3 regions of the Desulfitobacterium sp. PCE1 genome follow, and region 2 is predicted to be linked to each of the others. Evidence: riboswitches for the same ligand, from Rfam matches in the RefSeq annotation. Region 2 holds a riboswitch; each other region holds the start of a gene.
What was found. Region 2 has a riboswitch for cobalamin ahead of cobT (nicotinate-nucleotide--dimethylbenzimidazole phosphoribosyltransferase). Riboswitches for the same ligand answer to the same signal wherever they lie in the genome.

Region 1: linked by a shared signal. The riboswitch ahead of DESPCE1_RS0101680 (anaerobic ribonucleoside triphosphate reductase) and the one ahead of cobT (nicotinate-nucleotide--dimethylbenzimidazole phosphoribosyltransferase) in region 2 are both predicted to bind cobalamin.
Region 3: linked by a shared signal. The riboswitch ahead of DESPCE1_RS0105640 (bifunctional cobalt-precorrin-7 (C(5))-methyltransferase/cobalt-precorrin-6B (C(15))-methyltransferase) and the one ahead of cobT (nicotinate-nucleotide--dimethylbenzimidazole phosphoribosyltransferase) in region 2 are both predicted to bind cobalamin.

Annotation. Positions count from the first base shown of each region.
Region 1 is NZ_KB913023.1:335,199-342,803, reverse strand. Features, by position in the region: gene DESPCE1_RS0101690 (response regulator) at 1-463, opposite strand, end outside; gene DESPCE1_RS0101685 (ATP-binding protein) at 456-2,081, opposite strand; cobalamin riboswitch at 2,349-2,534, shown strand; gene DESPCE1_RS0101680 (anaerobic ribonucleoside triphosphate reductase) at 2,665-5,034, shown strand; gene nrdG (anaerobic ribonucleoside-triphosphate reductase activating protein) at 5,034-5,546, shown strand; gene DESPCE1_RS0101670 (YjfB family protein) at 5,611-5,808, shown strand; gene DESPCE1_RS0101665 (FmdE family protein) at 5,919-6,449, opposite strand; gene DESPCE1_RS0101660 (ABC transporter ATP-binding protein) at 6,479-7,258, opposite strand; gene DESPCE1_RS0101655 (iron ABC transporter permease) at 7,260-7,605, opposite strand, start outside.
Region 2 is NZ_KB913023.1:2,767,287-2,774,891, forward strand. Features, by position in the region: gene DESPCE1_RS0113765 (ATP-binding protein) at 1-1,161, opposite strand, end outside; cobalamin riboswitch at 1,317-1,494, shown strand; gene cobT (nicotinate-nucleotide--dimethylbenzimidazole phosphoribosyltransferase) at 1,594-2,733, shown strand; gene cobU (bifunctional adenosylcobinamide kinase/adenosylcobinamide-phosphate guanylyltransferase) at 2,752-3,366, shown strand; gene cobS (adenosylcobinamide-GDP ribazoletransferase) at 3,368-4,120, shown strand; gene DESPCE1_RS0113785 (PLP-dependent aminotransferase family protein) at 4,240-5,400, opposite strand; gene lepB (signal peptidase I) at 5,461-5,982, opposite strand; gene DESPCE1_RS0113795 (GGDEF domain-containing protein) at 6,096-7,535, opposite strand.
Region 3 is NZ_KB913023.1:1,135,166-1,142,770, forward strand. Features, by position in the region: partial or broken gene ftsH (ATP-dependent zinc metalloprotease FtsH) at 1-1,109, shown strand, start outside; gene DESPCE1_RS0105625 (glycosyltransferase family 8 protein) at 1,218-2,060, shown strand; gene cbiD (cobalt-precorrin-5B (C(1))-methyltransferase CbiD) at 2,107-3,246, shown strand; cobalamin riboswitch at 3,288-3,468, shown strand; gene DESPCE1_RS0105640 (bifunctional cobalt-precorrin-7 (C(5))-methyltransferase/cobalt-precorrin-6B (C(15))-methyltransferase) at 3,634-4,860, shown strand; gene cobI (precorrin-2 C(20)-methyltransferase) at 4,960-5,703, shown strand; gene cobM (precorrin-4 C(11)-methyltransferase) at 6,451-7,221, shown strand; gene DESPCE1_RS0105655 (cobalt-precorrin 5A hydrolase) at 7,218-7,605, shown strand, end outside.

The DNA.
Region 1 (7,605 bases), 2.4 Mb from region 2:
TCAGCTGTGCCTCAGGATAATAGATATCTACCTTTTCAACCAGCTGTTCCTCTAATGTCTTTACATATTCATTGGCCTTTTTCTTGTCCAATAGATGTTTTTTTGCTTTTTCGAGCACCTGTTTTAGGTCATCATGGACAACAGGCTTAATCAAATAATCAAAAACACCGTATTGAATCGCATGTTTTGCAAAGTTAAATTCACTGTGCACGCTCAAGAACACGACGCAAGAAGCTAATCCCCGCTCTTGTACTTCTTTTAATAGTTCAATTCCATTGATGACTGGCATTTCAATATCCGTAATCAAGAGGTCTACAGGATGCTCCCGAAGCTTTTCAAGGGCTTCTTGACCATCCGATGCCTGTGCCACGATGCGAAAATCCGTTTCATCGCTCCATAAGGTTAACCGCTTAATCTGTTTTATCATAATATCCATATCATCGACAATCATTACCTCAAACATTTTCGCCCTCATCTATGTTGTTTTTTTCTAAGGGTAAAGCAAAATAAAGTTGTGCTCCTTCATTAACTCGTCCCTCAATCCAAACTCTTCCTCTATGTTTCTCAAGTATTTTTTTCACAGTAGCAAGTCCTATACCCGTTCCTTCAAAATCCTGCTTACGGTGCATTCTTTGGAATACGTGGAATAACTTACCGGCGTACTTCATATCGAAACCAACACCATTATCTTTAAAGCAGAATACCCATTCTTCAGCATGTTTGACACTGTTTACGTTCAGGATTGCCTGTTGACGCCCTTTTGTAAATTTAAACCCGTTGGAAAGAATATTTTCAAGGGCTTGCCGTAAGAGTACTTTATCCCCTGTTACCATCGGCAATTCATTCTCAATGACCAAATCCACGTTTCGATCAGGATGAGCTACCTTAAGTTCTTCATAAATATTGAGAATAAGGTCTGCTAGGTTTACTGGTTGGAGTGCCAATTCTTGCTTTGACGTTATGGAATACTCCAACAAACGATGAATCAATGTGTTCATATCTTGGCAAATTCCTTTAATGCTCCCTAACATTTCATTGGTCTCTGGATTAAGTTGTTTTCCATAATCCTCAAGAATAAAATTGCTATATCCTTCAATAGCTCGGATAGGCGCCCGCAAATCATGGGATATGGTATAGGCAAATCCCTCCAATTCGCTGACTGCATTTTGCAGTTCACCTGTGCGTAAGAGAATCCGTTGTTCCAGCTCGTCATTAAGCACCCGAATATCTCCTAACGCCTCCTCTAATTGGCGCTCTCGAATTCTCAGCTGCGCTTGTGTCTCCACCACGCGCTGAACAAAGCGAATGGTGATCCCACCCATAATAAAAAACAAAATAATTGCAAATAAGAAGGTGACTCGGGTTTCTTCACTGGGATTGAGATTCCATGAAAAAAAGGGGATCTCATCCGAAATATAGTTGTAAATTCCTAATACAGCTAAGGTAAAACATAAACCGAAAAGAACAATTGCGGACAAAATATACGTGTTATATCTTGCTCCACTAGAGATGGGGAGGTTAAAAAATTTGCGAACAAAAGGAAGGAGGAGCACTGCATCGCAAAAGCCTAATAAAATGGATTCGACAATGATTCCCTTGATTACGAATAAAAGAATAATCCCCATATCTATTTCCGTATAGGCTTGAGGATTCCAAAACGGTGTAATCACTTCATTGAATCGAATAAGTATTGGGAATAGAGTGATATAAACCACAAATCGGATAAGCACATATATCAACTGTAGAAAGTAGAGATTATAGACTCTCTTATTTGATTTCTGGCGTTTTTCACTCCCATATCCGTGAATAAGAACCCAAAGCAAAAGAGATAGGGAAGGAATCAGCGATGCCCAACCGTTATAACTCCCTAGAATAAACGGATAAAAAATAATAGGGCTGGCTACAACACTAATAACACCATACTTAGTCCCCCAGGCTAATGCCACCAACAAGGGAAGCATCAAACTCCATGTAATGTTAATGGAAAACCCATTAAAATCAAATCGACTTGCAAAGAAAACCCCGACAAAACTAATCAATCCAAACAAAATCGATATGAAGGTCCTGTAACGTTGGCTCATCTTTATCTCCTTAAGTAAACTCTCTAACTATCTTCTTAGTTATACCTCTATTTTTATCGATTTATCATCGGATGACAAGTCTTTTACTTTTTGCTTCGGTACATCTGTGATTTAGATCGTTGACACTCTCCTTGGTTTTAGGATATGATTTTATTAAACCTTGGCTCTGATTTTGGTTATAGACCCACTATATATAGTGTCTCTTCACTAATTTTTATCTATATATGGTGTTCGATAGGATTTTGATGTATAATAAAACTGATCCATTGATCAAGGAATCTCATAGGTGACTGTGTGACCACAGGTGAAAAGGGAAGCCGGTTAGAATCCGGCACGGTCCCGCCGCTGTAAGGGAGATATGCTTCTTGGCATTACCACTGAAAAGGTTTTCGGGAAGGTAAGAAGTATAGATGATCCTAAGTCAGAAGACCTGCCTATGGGTATACCACCAACTCTACGGAGTATAGAGTATGTTGGACTGCTAATGGCATGTTGTTTTTAGCTTCTCGACATCTCTGTCGGGAAGTTTTTGTTTCTTTATCAGATGTCAGGAGATTAGATTGAGAAAAGAGGTAGATTTTATTTGATTACTAAGATTCGCAAGCGAGACGGACGAGAAGTTCCCTTTAACATTGAGAAAATAGCCAGCGCCATCTTTAAGGCGGCCAGCGCCACAGGAGGCAAGGACTATCAATCCTCCCTCCTTCTTGCTGAGGAAGTGGTCAACTACCTTGAGATCAACCTACATAAAAGAGTTCCTTCCGTGGAGGAAATTCAGGACGCTGTAGAAAAGATTCTTATCGAAAAAGGCCACGCCCGCACAGCCAAAGAGTTCATTCTCTATCGGGCAGAACGGACCCGGGTCCGGGAAATGGATACCCGGCTTATGAAAGTCTATGAGGATCTCACCTTTAAAGAAGCCAAAGACAACGATATGAAGCGGGAAAACGCCAATATTGACGGGGATACCGCCATGGGCACCATGCTGCGCTACGGCTCCGAAGGGGCTAAACAATTCAATGAGATGTTTGTCTTAAAGCCAGAACACTCTAAAGCCCACAAAGAGGGAGATATTCACATCCACGATATGGATTTTCTCACCCTCACCACCACCTGCTGCCAGATCGACATTATAAAACTCTTCAAAGAGGGCTTTGGGACCGGCCACGGCTTCTTAAGAGAACCCAACGATATCCAAAGCTACAGCGCTTTGGCTTGCATCGCCATTCAATCCAACCAGAACGACCAGCACGGCGGCCAAAGCATCCCTAATTTTGATTACGGCATGGCACCCGGTGTGGCCAAAAGCTATATTAAACTTTACAGACAAAACTTGCTCAAAGCCTGCGAGCTTTTATTCCCTCAGGAGATGGATTCGGAAGAGCTGGAAGCCCATCTTAAGGATGTGTTCTCCACTCTGGAAAACCAAGGAGGGCACATACCTACCCTTTCCCCTGATCCGGACTATTTTGAGCAGGAATCCGCTCTGCTCCAAAACCTTCCTAACCTTAAACTGGACAAGCCTACCCTTCGGAAGGCCCAGGACTTTGCCGCTAAAAAGGCTCTCGCCGAGACGGATAAAAAAACCTATCAAGCTATGGAAGCCTTGGTCCATAATCTCAACACCATGCACAGCCGTGCCGGGGCCCAGATTCCCTTCAGCTCCCTCAATTACGGCATGGACACCACCCCGGAAGGCCGTATGGTGGTCAAAAATCTTCTCCTGGCTACAGAAGAAGGTCTGGGCAACGGGGAGACCCCCATTTTCCCTATCCATATCTTCAAAGTGAAGGAAGGGATCAATTATAATCCCGGGGAGCCCAACTACGATTTATTCCAGCTGGCCTGCCGGGTGAGTGCCAAAAGACTCTTCCCTAACTTCTCCTTCCTCGATGCTCCCTTTAACCTGCAATACTATGTCCCCGGCAAACCTGAGACGGAAATTGCCTACATGGGCTGCCGCACCCGGGTCATCGGCAATAGTTACGATCCTTCCCGGGAAACCATCTTTGGCCGGGGGAATCTTAGCTTTACCACCATCAACCTCCCCCGTCTCGCCTTAAAAAGCGACAAAAACCGCACTGAATTCTTTACCATGCTGGATGAGAAAGTTGACCTCGTCATCAACCAGCTCTTGGAACGCTTTGAGATTCAAGCCCGCAAAAAAGTCAAGAACTTCCCCTTCCTCATGGGGCAGGGGATCTGGCTGGACTCTGACCAATTGGGCTGGGATGATGAGATCCGCGAAGTGCTGAAGCACGGAACCCTTTCCATGGGCTTTATCGGACTGGCCGAGTGCCTTATAGCCTTAACCGGACAGCATCACGGGGAATCGGAAGAAGCCCGCCAATTGGGACTGGAGATTGTCCAGCATCTGCGCCAGCGCATGGATGAAGCCGGGCAGGAATACGGGCTGAACTTCTCTCTCTTAGCCACTCCTGCCGAAGGCCTCTCCGGCCGCTTCATTAAGATGGATCAGGAGCTTTTCGGCAGCATCCCCGGTATCACGGATAAAGAATACTACACCAACAGCTTCCACATCCCCGTCAGCTTCCCCATCCCTGCCTTTCACAAAATTAAAATCGAAGCACCTTATCATGAATTGACCAATGCCGGCCATATCACTTATGTGGAGGTGGACGGCGACCCGGCTCAAAATGTGGAGGCCTTTGAGAAAATCATCCGCTGCATGAAAGAATCCGGCATCGGCTTCGGCGCCGTCAATCATCCTGTGGATCGGGATCCCATCTGCGGATATACAGGAATCATCGGCAACGAATGCCCTCGCTGCGGCAGAGCAGAAGGTGCCACCCCCTTTGAGCGCATCCGCCGCATCACCGGCTATTTGGTCGGCACCCTGGATCGTTTCAACGACGCCAAAAAGGCCGAAGTCCGGGATCGGATTAAACACCTGAATTGCCTCCACTCCTCTGCGGATCAGAGGGAGGTCTGATGATGGACTTCCAGATCCGGATCGCAGGAATCATTGAAGAATCCATTGTCGATGGCCCGGGCATACGTTTGACGGTCTTTGCCCAAGGATGCCCTCACCACTGCCCCGGCTGCCATAATCCTGAGACCCATTCCTATGAAGGAGGAAAAAGCATCCCTATCTCAGAGATTCTCAAAGGTTTGGCGATGAATCCCCTCCTTGACGGCATCACTCTAAGCGGCGGGGAACCCTTTGCCCAAGCTGAAGGTTTTGCCTTATTGGCACAGTCCGCTAAGCAAAGAGGCTTCCACGTCATGACTTACTCTGGGTATACCTATGAAGAACTTACCGCTCAAAGTAAAAAAGAGCCTGCCTGGGCTCTCTTACTTGAGCATACCGATTTATTGGTGGACGGACCATTCGAATCAGCCAACAGAAATCTGCTTCTACCCTTTAGAGGTTCGGAGAACCAACGAATTATCGATGTGCAAGCAAGCCTGAAGCAGGGGAAGGTTGTTTTGGCCTTGGCTTAAATTCGCAAAAGGTTTGGTTAAACTATCCAAGATATGATATATTTAACTTGGAGGAGGGTTAACTATGGATATAGCAGCTTTGTCCGTCGTTTCCAATCAGGTTCAGCTCAAACAGCAAGCTTCAATTTCTGTCATGAAGATGGTTATGAATACCTCTCAGGAACAAACCAATGCCATGCTGGCCATGGCTTCGGGGATATCCAATGAGATGGAGCTATCTGTGAATCCTCAGCTTGGCAGTCAACTTAACGTCTTGGTATAATGATGTCCTTGTGCCCCGATTTATGCGCAGGATAAAAAGGACCGTTGCCGGTGAACATTGTTTTCCGGGCAACGGTCCTTTTTCGTTTATAGGCTTTTTTGTTGATAAGATTATAATCCATATCCTCTTGAATAGTCCTCAAAACAGTCCAGGCAGACCTTTTTCCCCTCCTGGAGCCTGATCTTATGTTCAGGCGCCCCTTCCCCGCAGCTTTCACAGACCACGGTCCTGAAGAGCCGGGCCTGCTTAGGCACAGTAAAACCAGGCTTTTTAAACTCAAACACTTCCTCCACCGGAGCGGTGAGGATATACTTTTGCCGTTCCTGCCGGTCCATTTCCCCTTGAGAGGGTTTCAGAACGATTCTCACACTTTCCCCTGTGGTTCTGTTGAAGAAGCTGAAGGCCATTTTTCCGGTTCCCCGATAGATAAGATTTCCTTTGCCAAAGCTGCATCCCGCAATAACTTGCACAGCATCGACTCCACAGGCATCATTTTCCGTCACGCAAACAATTTCTTCATCACTGGAGAACTTGAGTCCCATTTTTTCCTGGGCCGCTTCACATGCTCTGAAACCAATGGCTAATCCCGGACACTCATGGCCATGAAAGGCCACCGCTTTTTCCCACAACTGCTCATCCATAATCATCCATTCCTTTCTTTATTTATGCATTATGCTTTATTCGTCTTCATAACCTGCTCGGGGAAGGGCACGACCATTTTAACTCCATGGGAATATTCCATAGCCACCGGTATGCCGTACACTTCGCTGATCACCTTAGCATTCATGATTTCTTCGTCGCCATAGGCATAAATTCCTCCGTTTTTAATAAAGAGAAACCGATCACAATAGCGCAAAGCAAGATTCAAATCATGAATGACCATAAGGACACAGATATCTTCCTCCCTGGCGATTTTCTCTACCAGCCCAAGCATATCGTGCTGATTTTTCAGATCCAGGTTGCTGGTAGGTTCATCCAGGAGCAGCACTTTAGGTTGTTGGGTCAAAGCCCGGGCCAGCATTACTTTTTGCAGTTCTCCACCGGAGAGTTCATCGATATAAGAGAGGGCCATATGAGTTAGCTCCAATTTTTCAATCATGGTTTCAACGATCTCATAGTCTGCTTGGGAGGGGCTGAACTTGATATAGGGTTTGCGCCCCAGCATCACGGCATCGAACACTGTAAAGCGGGAGGTTTCACTGTGCTGAGCCACATAGGCCACCTCTTTCGCCACATTGGTCCGGGACATGCTGAACACATTCTGTTCATCCAGTAGAACCTGGCCGGAGCGAGGGGGTAGTATTTTATTGAGGCATTTAATCAATGTACTTTTTCCTGCACCATTATTGCCCAGAATGGCGACACAATGTCCATAGGGCGCTTCGAAGTGTACATCCTCCAGTACAAGGTGGGTTCCATAGTGAAAGCTAAGGTTCTGTACTTTCAGCATCCTATCTCGCCCCCTTGTAAATCAGATATAAAAACAGCGGCGCCCCGAGAAATGAAGTTATGGCACCAATGGGCAAAACCACCGGCGCTACAATGGTTCGGGAACAAAGATCACTTAACAGCAATATACAGGCTCCGGCTAGCATGGAAGCCGGAAGCAAAAACCGATAATCGCTGCCCACGAACCTTCTAACCATGTGGGGAGCCACCAACCCGACAAAATTAATAATCCCCACAAAAGATACGGCACTGGCCGCCAAAAGAGCGGACAACACCATACTGACCAAAATCAGCTGATCCACATGGATCCCCAGACTTCGTGCCGTCTGCAGCCCGCTTTGTATCCCA
Region 2 (7,605 bases):
CAGCTTTTCCTCCATATTATCCCGTCGGTGGACTTCATCAACTTGGCGTTCGCCAAAGGTTTCTCTTATCAAATGACGCCGATTGGAGGTGGCATAAATCAGCACATTTTGAGGCTTTCCTTCCAAGCCCCCCTCCAATAAGGTCTTCAAATTCTTATAATCGCCTTCCGTATCTTCAAAGGAAAGGTCATCAATAAACAAGATGAACTTTAGAGGCTGCTTAGCCAGGAGCCGAATAATCTTAGGGTAGTCCTGTAGATCTGTTTTCGATAATTCAACGAGACGTAGTCCTTGATCACAATATTCCTGCAATAGAGCCTTAACCAAGGAAGATTTACCCGTCCCACGGTTGCCGTAAAGAATCACATTATTGGCCGGAAGATCTTTCAGGAAAAATTCAGTGTTTTGAAGGATGATTCCCTGCTCCCGTTCTTGATTAATCAATTTGTTTATGCGCATGGGATCGGGGCGTACCCCTTCAAGCCTTTCTGTCTCGCCCCTCCATTTGAGAGCTATACACTGACCAAACAATCCTGTACCCATAGTTTGATAATAAGAAAGGAGAGCCTCCACCATTTCTTCTGCCGTCCCTTGAAGCAGACTTTGCTTCAGCCTTCTTTGCCAAGACCGGAGATAACCCTCAGCATAACTTTCTTCTTGCCCATAGGTTTCCGTAGGATAAGCATCCCCCATCTTCATCTCCTGAAGACTTATCCATATGGGCCAGGTTTTAGGGTGCAAAGGAGCTTCTTGCCAGAGAGCCAGGTTTTCCATCTCCTGCTCTTCGCACCGCGCATTAACCGCATCCTTGATCTCTTCAGCCGTCAGTTCAGCGATCTCTCGTAAATACAGCAGCTCCCGCCCTGCCAGTTGGCGAAGCCCGGTCGATACCCTATTCTTCCCCCCCTGGGCTGCTTGCCTGGTGAGCTCATTGTCATCCTGGAGAATACGTTCCCAAAGATAATCCGGCCAATGAACCTGGGTAGCTAAGGAGCAGAAATGATGGTAGTCTTTATAGATTTCCATAAGATCAAATTCTTTGCTCCCAATTTTCTGAAGCAGACTCTGGCAAGAAGCCGCCACTGGGTCTCCTATTAAGCCACGGAACACAACCATTCCATCAAAAAGAAGGGATAATCGAGTTATTTTTGTCCTATTCACGCAATGCACATCCTTATGTGTTCTAGTACAACTCCTAGACACTATCATAAATCCTTCAATTCCTTAAGTAAAGGGTTGATCTTACCGGAATCTCTCTTTTAATACAAGCCAACTACTTGACAAACTCTCCTTCTTTGGTATTCTATAATTAATTAAAAATTAAACCATTCTTTGGTGCCCCCACGGGGGGGAGAATAGGGAAACCGGTGTGATTCCGGTGCGGACCCACCACTGTGTAGGATGAGCTTAAACCATAACCACCGGCAACGCCGGGAAGGGGTAAAAAGCGTTTGAATCCAAGCCAGGAGACCTGCCAGGAATGTATAAAGCCTTTCCATGGGTGAATTTGGAAAGCAGCGGCGATGAAGGCAAAGTCCCGACCACTTATTAAGTGGCGGGACTTTATTTTTTTTACAAAGGAGAGGAATAAAGATGAGTAAAACCGAATTAGAACAGGACAAGCTATGGGATGATTTCTTTAAACAGGAGAACCTGGGTGCTGCTTCCCTTGAGGAATGTGAAGCCGCATTGAACCATCTTATCCAGGGAATACGCGGTCTTGACGAACAGGCTATGGAAGCGGTACAAGCACGCTTGGATTCCTTGACAAAACCTCAGGGCAGTTTAGGGGTCCTGGAGACAATTGCCAAGCAATTGGGGGGGATTCAAGGGCAACCTTGGCCGGAAGTAGAAAAAAAGGCCATCCTCGTCATGGCCGGAGATCATGGTGTGGTGGCCGAAGGTGTCAGTGCCTTCCCTCAAGAAGTAACCCCGCAGATGTTCTATAACTTTTTAAGTGGCGGTGCAGGGATTAATGTCCTGGCTCGCCATGCCAACGCTGATGTGATCTGCACCGATGTGGGAATGGCTTTTCCTCTGGACCCGCCTGAGCTCATGGTTCACCGCATCATGAACGGAACTCATAACATGGCTCTGGGACCCGCCATGAGCCGCAAAGAAGCTCTCCTCTCCCTGCTGACCGGAGCTAAAATCGCCCGCCAGGCTATTGATTCCGGAGTAAATGTCCTGGCTACTGGGGAAGTAGGGATTGGCAATACGACTCCCAGTGCAGCCATTATTTCTCTCATTACGGGCTTGCCCCCCCAAGAGGTTACCGGACGGGGAACAGGTCTGGATGATGCGGGACTCATCCGCAAACAAGAGGTTATCGCCCGTTCTATCGAAATCAATCAGCCGGATCCCCAGGATGGGATGGATGTTCTCAGCAAAATAGGCGGTTTAGAGATCGGTGCCCTAGCTGGAGCAATTCTTCAAGCAGCCTTTTCCCGTGTCCCCATCCTTTTAGATGGAGTAATCTCCACGGCAGCCGCACTCATTGCTACACGTCTCTGCCCCACGGCCCGCTTCTTCCTGATTCCTTCTCATTCTTCCGTGGAAATTGGCCATATTACCGCCTTGAAAGAACTGGATCTGAAACCCATCATGCACCTGGATTTCAGACTGGGAGAAGGAACAGGGGCCGCTATCGGCTTCCATCTCCTGGATGCCTCCATCCGCATTCTCAATGAGATGGCTACTTTTGAATCCGCAGGGGTCAGCAGTAAAAACTAAGCATCATTGGAGGTAACTATGTCGGATTTTGTTCTCATAACCGGCGGGGCCCGCAGCGGTAAAAGCCGCTTTGCCGAGCTCCTGGCAGCCCATCCCGGTCTGCCCGTAATCTACATTGCCACAGCACAAGTCTACGATGAGGAAATGGCTTTGCGTGTCAAAAAACATCAAGACCAGCGTCCTTCCCATTGGGACTTAGTGGAAGAGCCCCTTGCCCTCTCATCGGTGTTGGAACGACATGCCCAGGACAAGGCGGTACTCTTGGTGGACTGTGTGACCCTGTGGCTGACCAATCTTCTTCTTGCCAACTATCCGGCAGAGGATGATTTGCCTGAGCAGGAGTATACCCGAGCCCTCCATAGGATAGAGCAGGAGATTCTGGAACAGGTCCGCACCATCGCTCATATAGCCCAGGATATTACCCCTCAGGTGATTATGGTCACCAATGAGGTGGGAGACGGTATCGTTCCCGATAATCCTCTTTCCAGAGTGTATCGGGATCTGGCCGGCAGGGCCAACCAGATCCTCGGTCAAGGTGCCCAACAGGTCTATTCGGTCGTTGCCGGTTATCCGACGGAGATCAAAGCCACCGGCCAGGCTTTATTGGATTCCTTGCGGCGCGAGGATTCCTAGCATGCGCAAATTATGGATCGCCCTGACCTTTCTCACACGAATACCTCTTCCACAGCCGGAAAATGTGACCACGGAGGAGTTCACTCAAAGCCAGCATTATTATCCCTTAGTGGGCTTAATTCTGGGGGGAACACTCTGGCTGGCCCTCATCCTGCTCCTTCCCCACTACCCACCTCTGGTTACGGCCGCTTTACTCCTTACCCTGGAACTCATTCTCACCGGGGGAATCCATCTTGATGGATTTATGGACAGCATGGATGGATTGCTTTCAGCACGGACACCTGAACGCATGCTGGAGATTATGAAGGACAGCCATGTGGGAGCCTTCGGCGCCGTAAGTGCCATGGTTTACCTGCTGCTCAAATTCACTCTCCTGGCCGGACTCCTTGCCCTCCCCTCACCTTTTGTTCCTTACCTCATTCTTTTCATGCCCATCCTATCCCGCTGGATTTTTCAGATTGGGGTTCATTTCTTCCCTTACGCCCGGGCCCAGGGCTTCGGTCAGGGATTTCATGAAGCCTCCCTTAAAACCCGGTGGTTATTCTTAGGTGAAGGCTTGCTGCTCCTTTTCCTCACCTATTGGGTTCTGCACTGGCCGGGGATTTCCGGCTTTATTCTAGCCACCCTATTCATCCTCTTTTTCACTCGCAAGGTGTCCCGTCTTCTGGGAGGGTTAACCGGGGATCTTTATGGCGCCAGCATTGAACTCTCCGAACTGCTCTTTCTTTTGGGGGCATTCCCTCTGATTTCTTAGAACTTGTCCGAAATTCGTAATCCGTTCCGAATTAACAAAAGAGGCCGTTGCTCAACGAACTGTAAAGTTCTGGGCAACGGTCTCTTAGTTTTAGTACAGGTAGTAAAGCTTTTTCAAGCCTATTTATTCAGCCCCCTGGCTAAACGCTTCATTCCTTCTTCAATAATCTCCGGTGTCGAGCAGGAGTAATTGAGGCGCATTTCATTGGACACCCGGCCATCGGCGTAGAAGAGAGCTCCGGGAACATAAAGAACATTTTGGCGAATCATATCTTCCACATAGTCAAAGCTATTGTTCACGCCAATCAGCTTGGCCCAAAGGAATAAACCACCTGAGGGGACGATCATCTCTACTCTATCTCCCAGATAAGTATGGATGGACTCCACCATAGCCTGACGGCGATCATTATAAACTTTCCGCAATTTGAGGATATGATCCGGCAAAAGATCCTTTTTCAGATATTCATAGATCGCTCTCTGAGTTAAGTTATTACTATGAAGATCCACGCCTTCTTTGGTTTGTTCCAGATGCATAATAATATCTTCATCGGCAAGAACATAACCTATCCGCAACCCCGGTGCCAAAACCTTGGAAAAGGTCCCAAGATAGATGACATTTTCCCCCAATTCCGCCAGATGAGGGATTGCCTCTCCTTCATAACGCAATTCTCCGTAAGGATTATCCTCGATAAGAAGCAGATCATATTTTTGGGACACTTTGAGAAGCTCTTTTCTTCTCTCCAGCCCCATAACTCTTCCTGAGGGATTTTGATAATTCGGTATTAAGTAAAGAAATTTGGGCGTGGTGAAAGCTAAAGCTTTCTCCAGTTCACTGGGAATGATTCCTTCCTCATCACAGGGGATCATCTGAAAATTAGCCCGAAATCCCTCGAAAGCTTGAATAGCACCCAAATAAGTAGGCGTCTCCAAGAAAACCGTATCTCCCGGATCCAAAAAAGTTTGGGCTAATAGGCTCAATCCCTGCTGACTTCCGGTGGTGATAATCACCTCGCTGGTCCGGGCAGGTCTTTGGTTGCGTTTGTGCTGAGAGGCAACCCATGATCTCAACTCCGGATATCCTGCGGTCTGGGCATACTGTAAGGCGGAATTGCCCTGTTCCTCAAAAACCTTTTGGAAGGCTGCCTGTAAATCCTGAGTAGGAAAAAGGTCAAGGGCAGGTAACCCTCCGGCAAAAGATATCATCTCGGGGTTTTGGGCTGCTCTGAGCATTTCCCCGATAAATCCTTCTCCTACATTTTTCATCCACTTGGCGTACTTCATTAGCTTCTCCTTTCCATCCTCAAATCTATAGTAATAATACCCAAAGATATTATTCCTTCATTACTCAAGAAAACCCCAGCGTTCCATAGGCCAATAACGCACTAAGACTTTTCCTCCGATATTTTTCTCGGGAACGAAGCCCCAGACATGGCTATCCTTACTGTTGTTGCGATTATCCCCGAAAACAAGGTAGGATTGCTCCGGAATTTGGATAGGCCCATAGTCATATTCAGGAGCCTCTTTCAAATAAGGTTCTTCCAGGGGTTCTCCATTAATCCATACTTTACCCTCCCGGACTTCCAAGGTCTCCCCGGGTAAACCGATGACACGTTTAACCAAATCATCGTGCTCTCCCGAGCCTTCTGGTGCAGTAAACATAATGATATCTCCACGCTGGAGGGGTTTACTTTTGTAAAATACCTTATCGAAGATTAAGCGATCTTGAAGTTGGATAGTGGGGAGCATGGAACCGGTAGGGACAATGCGGGTGTCGATGATATAGGTTCTAATTCCAAAGGATAAAACCCAGGCGACTACGATCAAAATCCCCCATTCAAAAATTGTGCGTAAATATTTTTTCATTCAAGTCACACCCTCTGCAATAGTTGTCCACTGTGTGGATATACGAAGCTTGCTTACTTGTTTCAGAATACCACGAAATCCCTACTAAATAAAAGACCCCTCCGCTTGGAGGGTCAGTCCGCTATGATATTCCCTTTCCCTAAATTTTTACCTCTATAAAGCCTTTGATCAGCTAAACGATACAGATCATCATAGCTACGGCCTTCCGTCGGAAACTCGGCAACTCCGATACTGACTCCTAAATTATATATTTCAAGACACATGCTTTTTCTCATCCGTTCAATAACTGCCAGAGATTCGTCATTCATGGAAACCTCTGTCAGCACCACGGTAAATTCATCGCCACCCGTTCGGGCGACAATATCCTGCTCCCGTACTGCGGCTCGTAAGTTTTGAGCGATTTCTTTCAGGGCCCGGTCCCCCATAGGGTGCCCCATTGTATCATTGAGTTGTTTGAACAGATCCAAATCGAGAACCAATAATAAGAAATGTGAATTTCTCCTTAGGGTACTGGCTATTTCTTCACGAACACGCTGCTCGAAACCCTGACGATTAAGGATTCCTGTCAAGCGGTCCGTATTGGCCAAACGAGCAAGCTCCTCACGCTGGCGAATCGTCTCTAAAGCAACCCCAACTACGCGAATAAAGGCAGCCAGTATCTCTTGTTTTTGGTCGTTGAGGTGCTTACCTGCATTCATAAGCCAAAGCTCACCAACTACCCCGCTATGGGTCTGGAGAGGATGTATCCACACACGCTCCCATTTAAAGGGATTATCTTCAATATCAAGAAAGTGAACCTTGGCATTTCTAAGACAACATTCCTCCTTAGAGATATATTGCCTGACCCAAGTTCGCCAATCCCATTCCATCTCTTGTTTCAGCCGCCCAAAAGGTGAACGCATTTCCCAGGTCCCTTCGGCACTCTCCAACAGAAAAAATCCTCCGGGCAAAAACAGAATTTCCATGGCCATTTCTCCAGCTTCCGATAAAAGCTGCTCTTCTGAGTCAGCACGGACGAGAATTTCTGTTCCCCGCAATAGCAAGGTAAGGGCTTGTTCCCTATCTAAAGAGTCAATTCTCAGCATTCTTTCAAAAATAAAAGAAGATATAATCGAAATAACTTGTTTTACAAAAACCGTTAATCGTTCATCTTTGGACTGAGCCCGCTTACCCTTAAGGATAAAGGCTCCTAAGGTTTTGTCAAAATGGCTTAAGGGCAAAACCCATTCCTCGTCCATTTCCACGACTTCGGTAAAGGTTTCCCGGAAATCCTGGGGAAATTCGCTTAACATCACCGTTTCTCTGTACTTGTCATCACGAGAGCTGATAGAATAAAGTTTGTATTTTCCTTGCTCAAAAAGGTAGATTGCAGCTAAATCACAGTTAAATAGCTCCAGACTTCGCTGAGTAAAGAGATCTAATGCCGTCAAGAGATTTTCCTCACGATTCATCTCTTGAATGGTAGTCAGTAAAATCTCTGCATACGAAGGGCTATTATCGGGAAATTCCCTCTTTTCAATTCTCTGTAATTGCACTGACTCCTCACCCTTCATTTAAGAGCAATTTGAATGATAGGCTTATACAGTAAATATTTTACCACATTCTATTAATAAATTGGTTTTG
Region 3 (7,605 bases), 1.6 Mb from region 2:
TGTTTGTGGGAATGGGTGCTGCAAAAGTCAGAGATTTATTTAAACAAGCCAATGAAAAAGCCCCCTGCATCGTTTTTATCGACGAGATTGATACTATCGGGAAAAAACGTGATGGAGGATCTTTCGGAGGAGGTAATGATGAGCGGGAACAAACCTTGAATCAACTTTTGTCCGAAATGGATGGCTTTGATGGGAAGAAGGGTGTTGTGATTCTCGCGGCTACCAACCGGCCGGAATCACTGGATAAGGCTTTATTGCGCCCTGGACGCTTTGATCGCCGAATCCCTGTAGAGCTTCCGGATTTGGCAGGCCGAGAAGCCATTTTAAGGGTTCATGGACAAAAGGTGAAAATGGAACCCTCTATCGACTTTAAAACTATCGCCCGAGCCACTGCCGGAGCATCCGGGGCTGAGCTGGCTAATATTATCAATGAAGGGGCTTTGCGGGCTGTTCGTTGTGGGAGAAGCCGGGTGAACCAAAGCGATTTGGAGGAGTCTGTGGAAGTCGTTATTGCAGGCTATCAGAGGAAAGGGGCAGTGATTTCTCATCGAGAAAAAGAGATTGTTGCTTTCCATGAGATTGGTCACGCTTTAGTGGCGGCCAAACAAACTGATTCTGCACCCGTTCATAAGATTACCATCATTCCGAGGACTTCCGGTGCCTTGGGTTACACTATGCAAGTGGAAGAGGATGAGCGTGTTCTGATGAGCAAGGAGGAGGCGTTCAATAAAATCACGACCTTTACAGGAGGCCGGGCAGCCGAAGAATTGATCTTCGGAACCTATACTTCAGGAGCCTCCAATGATATTGAACAAGCGACCAAAATCGCCCGCGCCATGGTTACCCGTCTGGGGATGAGCAAGAATTTTGATATGATGGCCTTAGAAACAGTGAATAATCCTTATCTTGGTAGCGATACCTCTTTGATGTGTTCCCCTGAAACCGCAGCCAAAATTGATGAGGAAATCCTATCCATCATTAAAAGTGCCCATCAAAAGGCCTTCGGAATCTTAAAAGAGAATATTGACAAACTCCATGAGTTGGCGCGTTTTTTGTTAGAGAAAGAAACCATCACCGGAGAAGAATTTATGGCGGTGCTCTCAAGGTAAAATGAAGGACTGGTGATGTTTTTAACATCCCGGTCCCTGTTTTATTCTGAATAGGTGACAAAGCATAATCCACATATCCAAAGATAAAACCAGCAAAGGGGTAAATCCATGAATATTTTAGTCACCCTAAACTCGAATTATATTATACACTTGATCGTCATGCTCACCTCTCTGATTGAGTCCAATCCAGGGGAGCAGTTTACAGTTTATGTGGCTCATTCCGGCATGTCAAAAGAAGACTTTACCCGCATCAATCATGCCATTGACACCTCTCGATGTAAAATTGAAGACATTAAAATTTCCGATAAGGGTTTAAGCGATGCCCCCATTACCAGCCGCTACCCCAAAGAAATGTATTATCGGATTTTCGCTGTCAAATATCTCCCGGATCACCTCGAGCGGATTTTGTACCTGGATCCGGATCTAGTGGTGATAAATCCCTTAAAGGAGTTCTATACCATAGATTTCCAAGGGAATTTCTTCGCGGCGGCCTCCCATGTCAAGGAAATATTGAAAAGGATTAATCATGTCAGGCTTAATATGGCTGAAGACAGCACCTATGTCAATTCGGGGGTTATGATGATGAACTTGTCTCTGCTGCGCCAGGAACAGGATATTCATGAAGTCTATGAATATATTGAGGGATATAAGCATCGCTTATTTCTACCTGACCAAGATGTCCTTAATGGAGTTTATAGTGATAGAACGCTGACTGTGGATGCGAAAATCTATAATCTTAGTGAACGGTATTATGTTCTCTATAACCTGAATCCCAAGTATTGGGATGCGAAGATTGACCTGGATTGGGTCCGCAATAATACCGTGATTATCCATTATTGTGGCCGCAACAAACCCTGGAAGGAAAATTATATGGGGGAATTGGATGTTTTCTATAAAGACTATGCACAAAAGGTTCATGACAAAATGAAGGATTTTGAGACGATGAGGTGAAATGATAGCATTATAGTTGAATACGATAATAGATGGGGCGGCTGATATGAGGAAAGAGATGAAGGACAGGCATTCATGGAAAATGGGCTTTACTACGGGCAGCTGTGCAGCCGGGGCGGCAAAAGCCGCATGCTTCTTACTGAAAGGATTAAATCAAGGAACACAAGTAGATATCCCACTGCCCCAAGGGGAACGGCTTCAATTATCCATACATCGAATGGAAATTGAAAAGGATATAGCTCGTGTAGGTATTATCAAAGATGCAGGGGATGATCCTGATGTCACCCATGGTTTGGAAGTGGTAGCTCAAGTGCGGGTTCTTTCTGAAAAAGGAGAAATCCTCATTCGCGGGGGTCAAGGTATTGGCGTCGTTACCAAAAAAGGACTTCAGATTCCTCCAGGGGAAAGCGCTATTAACCCTGTTCCCCGGTCAATGATTCAGGCAGCGGTACGAGAAGTATTTCCCCAGGAAGAAGTCCTGGTGGTGATTGAGGTGCCTGATGGAGAAGAGCTTGCTTCGAAGACCCTGAATCCTCGTTTGGGAATTATGGGAGGAATATCGATTTTAGGCACAACAGGTATAGTTCGGCCTATGTCAGAGGAAGCGTTCAAGAAGTCTATTCTGCCTGAGCTGGATCAAGCCGTTGCTTATGGACATAAAGCCATTGTTCTAACTCCTGGCAATTATGGTTTCAGAGCAGCTACGGCGGAACTGAAAGTTCCTGAGGAAGCCATTATTCAGATGGCCAATTTTGTGGGCTTTCTGCTGGAGGAGGCTGCCTATCGCAAGATCGTGAAAGTGCTTCTCTTTGGTCATATTGGTAAATTGATTAAAGTAGCCGGGGGGATTTTCCATACCCATACCCATGTTGCCGATGCCCGGATGGAAATTTTAGTGGCTCATGCCGCACTGAATGGTATTGACCGGAACTTTTTGCAGACCATAGCGGAGTATCCAACGGTTGAAGGTGCTGCTGAAGAAATTCGTACCAAGGGTTGGGGAAATCTTCTGTTTAAATTAGCAGAAAGGGCGAGTTGTCGGGCTCAAGAGCATGTGCATGGGGAAGTGCAGGTGGGAACCGCCTTTACTTTGCTTAACGGTGAGATCATTGCCTGGGACGATCAGGCCAAAGAGATCTGCAAAGAATTTTGGCATTGGCCGCAGATAGAGAAGGAATTTAGGTAAAAGTAGAGAATAACTTAGTAATTCGAATTAAATTGTCACAACAATCGGATAATACTCAAGGTTCCTCTTTTGAGGATGAAAAGGGAAGTCGGTGAAAATCCGGCGCGGTCCCGCCACTGTGAACCACGAGTGCCTCCTTATAGCCCACTGGGATAATCCTGGGAAGGGGGGGAGGCATGAAGACTGGAAGTCAGGAGACCTGCCTTGAACATTGCATTACGCCCACGAGCGATGGGTGTGGTGATTATTTCGGAATAACCGAAGGGAAAAACCAAAGAGCCGCTCAGGGCTCTTTTTTATTTCACTATAAATCGCGGCAGAATTGGGCAAAGCCGAAGGCTTGGTTAATTAACGAAATATAGGTTAAACAAAGGGGAAGGTGATGGGATGATCCAAATATTGGGGATAGGCCCTGGTACAAGAGCATGGGTTTCCCAGGCTGTTGAAGAAATGGTCCATCAGAGCGATGTTTTGGTAGGAGGGCAACGAGCCTTAAAGCTCTTTCCGGATTTCAAGGGAGAGTCATACCGGGTCAGTGGAAATTTAGCCGAAACCTTGAAAACCTTGCAGAGAGTATTACAGCAGGGAAAAAAGGCAAGTGTCCTGGTTTCTGGCGATCCAGGTTTTTATAGTCTGCTTCCTTGGTTGAAAAGGGAGTTCCCGCAAGAAGAAATCCAGGTGTTGCCTGGCCTTAGCTCCATTCAGCTTGCTTTTGCACGAGCAGGGATCCCCTGGCAGGATGCAGAGTTGCTCAGTGTCCACGGCCGTCCGCTGAATTGCTTACCTTTACATCTCAGCCGCCCCTTGGGAGTTCTCACTGGCGGTGAAAACTCACCTCAGAAGATTGCTGAGTATTATCATACCTATGACTTCAATCCGCAGATCTCTCTTGGCAATGCCTTGACTTATCCGGAAGAGCGTTGGTTAAATACAGATGCTCATCAGCTCATGGATTTGGAAGAAGATTTCTCTAATGCGGTGATGATCCTCTACCCTGAAAATCCAGAGGATAAGTCGGCTCAATCCTTGCTTTCATTGCCTAAGAGCTTTGGTATCAAGGATGAGGAGTTTGTTCGTGGCAATGTTCCCATGACTAAGAATGAGATTCGGATTCAAGTTCTGGCTAAGGCAGAGATTACCCCTTCGACCCGGGTCTTGGATGTGGGAGCAGGGACGGGTAGCATAAGCATTGAAGCAGCGCTTTTAGCTCATCGTGGCTGCGTTTATGCCATAGAAGAAAATCCGGAGGCACAGGAGCTTATTCTGAAGAATCAAGAGAAGTTTCGGGTAAGAAATTTGCGACTGGTTCGTGGATCTGCGCCTCAAACGTTACAGGAAATCCCCCCTATGGATGTCTGTATTATTGGCGGTAGTCATGGGCAGATTCGGGAGATTTTACTTCAAGCTCCCTTGGCGCCTGGGGGAAGGGTTGTATTGACTGCCGTAACTTTAGAGACATTAGCTCATGGTATGGAAGCCTTAAAAAGCTTGCAATATGAGGATGTTGATGTGGTTTCGATCCAAGCTGTACGCTGGAAGGGTATTAAGGATATTCATCTTGCCCAGGCCCAAAACCCCGTATTTATACTTTCAGGAAGAAAGGGGATTATTTAAGGCCTCTGCTTCAAACAAAGGAGTTAAGAACCCGTTCAAAAGAAAATGAGCTCCAGAACCGCGGGATGGTTGCGGGCCGAAGAGCTAAGGAGGAACGAAGTGAAGAAGGATAGGAACGAAGACACAAACATAGTAAACAATCAGATCAGTGAAAAGGCTAAGCTTTACGGAATAGGGGTAGGGCCGGGGGACCCGAAGCTTATTACCTTGCGGGCAGTGGAAATTCTACAAGCTATTCAGGTGGTCGCCATACCCAAGTCCAAGATGGAGCGGGAAAGTGTCGCGTGGGAAATTGCCAAATCACACTGCCCCTCCGGAGTTAGCATTTTAGAGTTAGAAATGCCGATGACCGCTGATGAGAGCATACTTCAAGCTGCTTGGCATACTGCGGCAGAGAAGATTAAGGAGGAGCTTTGTCAGGGGCATTCCGTTGCTTTCCTTACCTTAGGTGATCCTTCCTTATACAGCACTTACAGTTATCTACTTGCTATCTTAAGAGATCAGCTTGAACCGGATCAGATAGAGACCATTCCAGGTATCACGGCTATGGCGGCAGTCGCAGCTCGAGTGAATTGGCCTTTGGCTACGGGAGATGAGCCTTTAGTGGTTTTGCCGGGGATCGAGGGCTTAGAGGAGTATGAGCAATATCCTAATCTTGTCTTAATGAAAGTATCGCGAAATTTGCCGGATGTACTTAATCATATCCAAAGAACCGGGTCACAGGCAGTTTTAGCTACCCGGGTAGGTCAGGCAGGAGAAGACGTTCGCCTGCTTGGCCCGGAGGAAGTGTTGGAAAAAGTGGACTATTTAAGTCTTGTGCTTTGTAAGAAACCTCAATCTTGAGAAAGACCCTTTGAAAGCTAAATCTCCAGGATTTTGCTTTACACCGTTCGCTCAATAAGCTGCGCGGACAAAACTAACGCTCAAGCCCTTCGCTCCGTCGGGTGCCCAGCCAAATCGCTCCTGCTCAATGGCTGGTTGGAAACGTCCTGTTTCCAACCCGACTCCGCTGCAGTCTTTTCGCGAAGTTTTGTTCCCGCTCGCTTAAATTCGCTCTCTTTTGTAAATCAAAATCCTTGGGCGATTTTTCAAGTATTCGTTTAAGTATCTTTTTAGGACACAGAAAAAGACCCGAAAGAAGTGCAAGAAAGACCCACAAGAGTAGCTTTACGCACAAAAGCGAACGGATTTCACTGTGTATAAGGCAGCTAAGGCTTCTGCTTCGCTTCACTGACCATAAGCCAAGCTTTCTTTAAGCGGAGGGGCGGTCGGGTCAACGAGGCTTTCCTAACATAGCGTAGCCACGGTTCACATGCAGAAAACAGCGGGGTTTGGCGTCGAAAGTGTCCGGTGGACAGTTTCGCTCAAGGCGGCACTCCCCAAAGCATACGCATCCGCCGCAGATGCTGTTAAGAAAGCGAGTTGACCAGCCCTGGAGCTATGGAGTACGTGAGTCTCCGATCAAGAAACCTTCCGGTGGAAGGTTTCAGGAGATCACGCCCGAAGGTGCGTTGTGCGTAAAGCTACGCGACCCAGACGGCTGCACTAAAAAGATCTTTGGATATCATTATAAAGACAGGAGTGAAAACCTTGGCTGAGAATATTAATCCGGTTCTCTTTGTAGGAGCCGGTCCCGGGGATCCGGATTTGATCACTTTAAAAGGCAAAAAGGCTCTTGAAGAAGCCCAGCGGGTTATTTATGCGGGATCCTTGGTCAACCCGGATATCCTGCGGCATTGCCGAGAGGGCATAGCTTTATTTGACAGTGCCGGGTTAACCTTGGAAGAGACTGTAGCCATCATGGCGGAAGGGGTACAAAAAGGAGAAAAAGTCGTTCGTTTACACACTGGAGATCCCAGTGTTTATGGAGCCATCCAGGAACAGATGCAATGCCTGGAAGAAAAGGGCATTACCTACGGAGTGATCCCGGGAGTAAGCTCTGTGTTTGCCGCCGCCGCTGCGGTGAAAAAAGAGTTTACCCTGCCTGAGGTCAGCCAGACCTTAATTCTTACACGACTGGCGGGAAGAACCCCGGTGCCGGAAAAGGAAGATCTGGCATTATTGGCTCAACATCAAGCCAGTATGGCGATTTTTCTCAGTGTACAGGATATAGGGGAAGTGGTGGCGACCCTGAGGAAAGGATACCCCCCCAATACACCTGTAGCTGTTGTGTATCGAGCCAGCTGGCCGGATCAACACATTCTGGAGGGTACCTTAGAAACCATTGAAAATCAGGTGAAAGAGGCGGGAATCCGTAAGCATGCACAGATTCTTGTGGGAGATTTTCTCCGGGATCAAGGGACCCGCTCTAAACTGTATGACCCGGAATTTACTCATGAGTATCGGCAAGGACGCTCATGAAAACAGCCATTGTGGTGTTAAGGGATCAGGGCTTAAGGACGGCCTGCCGGATCATCGAGAAATGGCCTGAAGAGGAACCAACCTTACTCTATCTGCACCGGCGTCTTGAGGGTCAGAAGCGCATTCATGAAACAGAAGAGCCTGCCCCTTGCTGCGATCCTTATTATTTTAGTGAGCTGAAAGAAGTCCTTCCTGAACTATGGGAAGGTTCCTCTCTTTTGATTTTTATCATGGCTACGGGGATTGTGGTTCGTCATATTGCTCCTTATCTTCAGGGTAAGGATCGGGATCCGGCCGTATTGGTGCTGGATGAAAAAGGGGAATTTGTAATCTCCCTCTTATCCGGGCATTTAGGAGGAGCCAATGCCTGGGCGAAATCCGTGG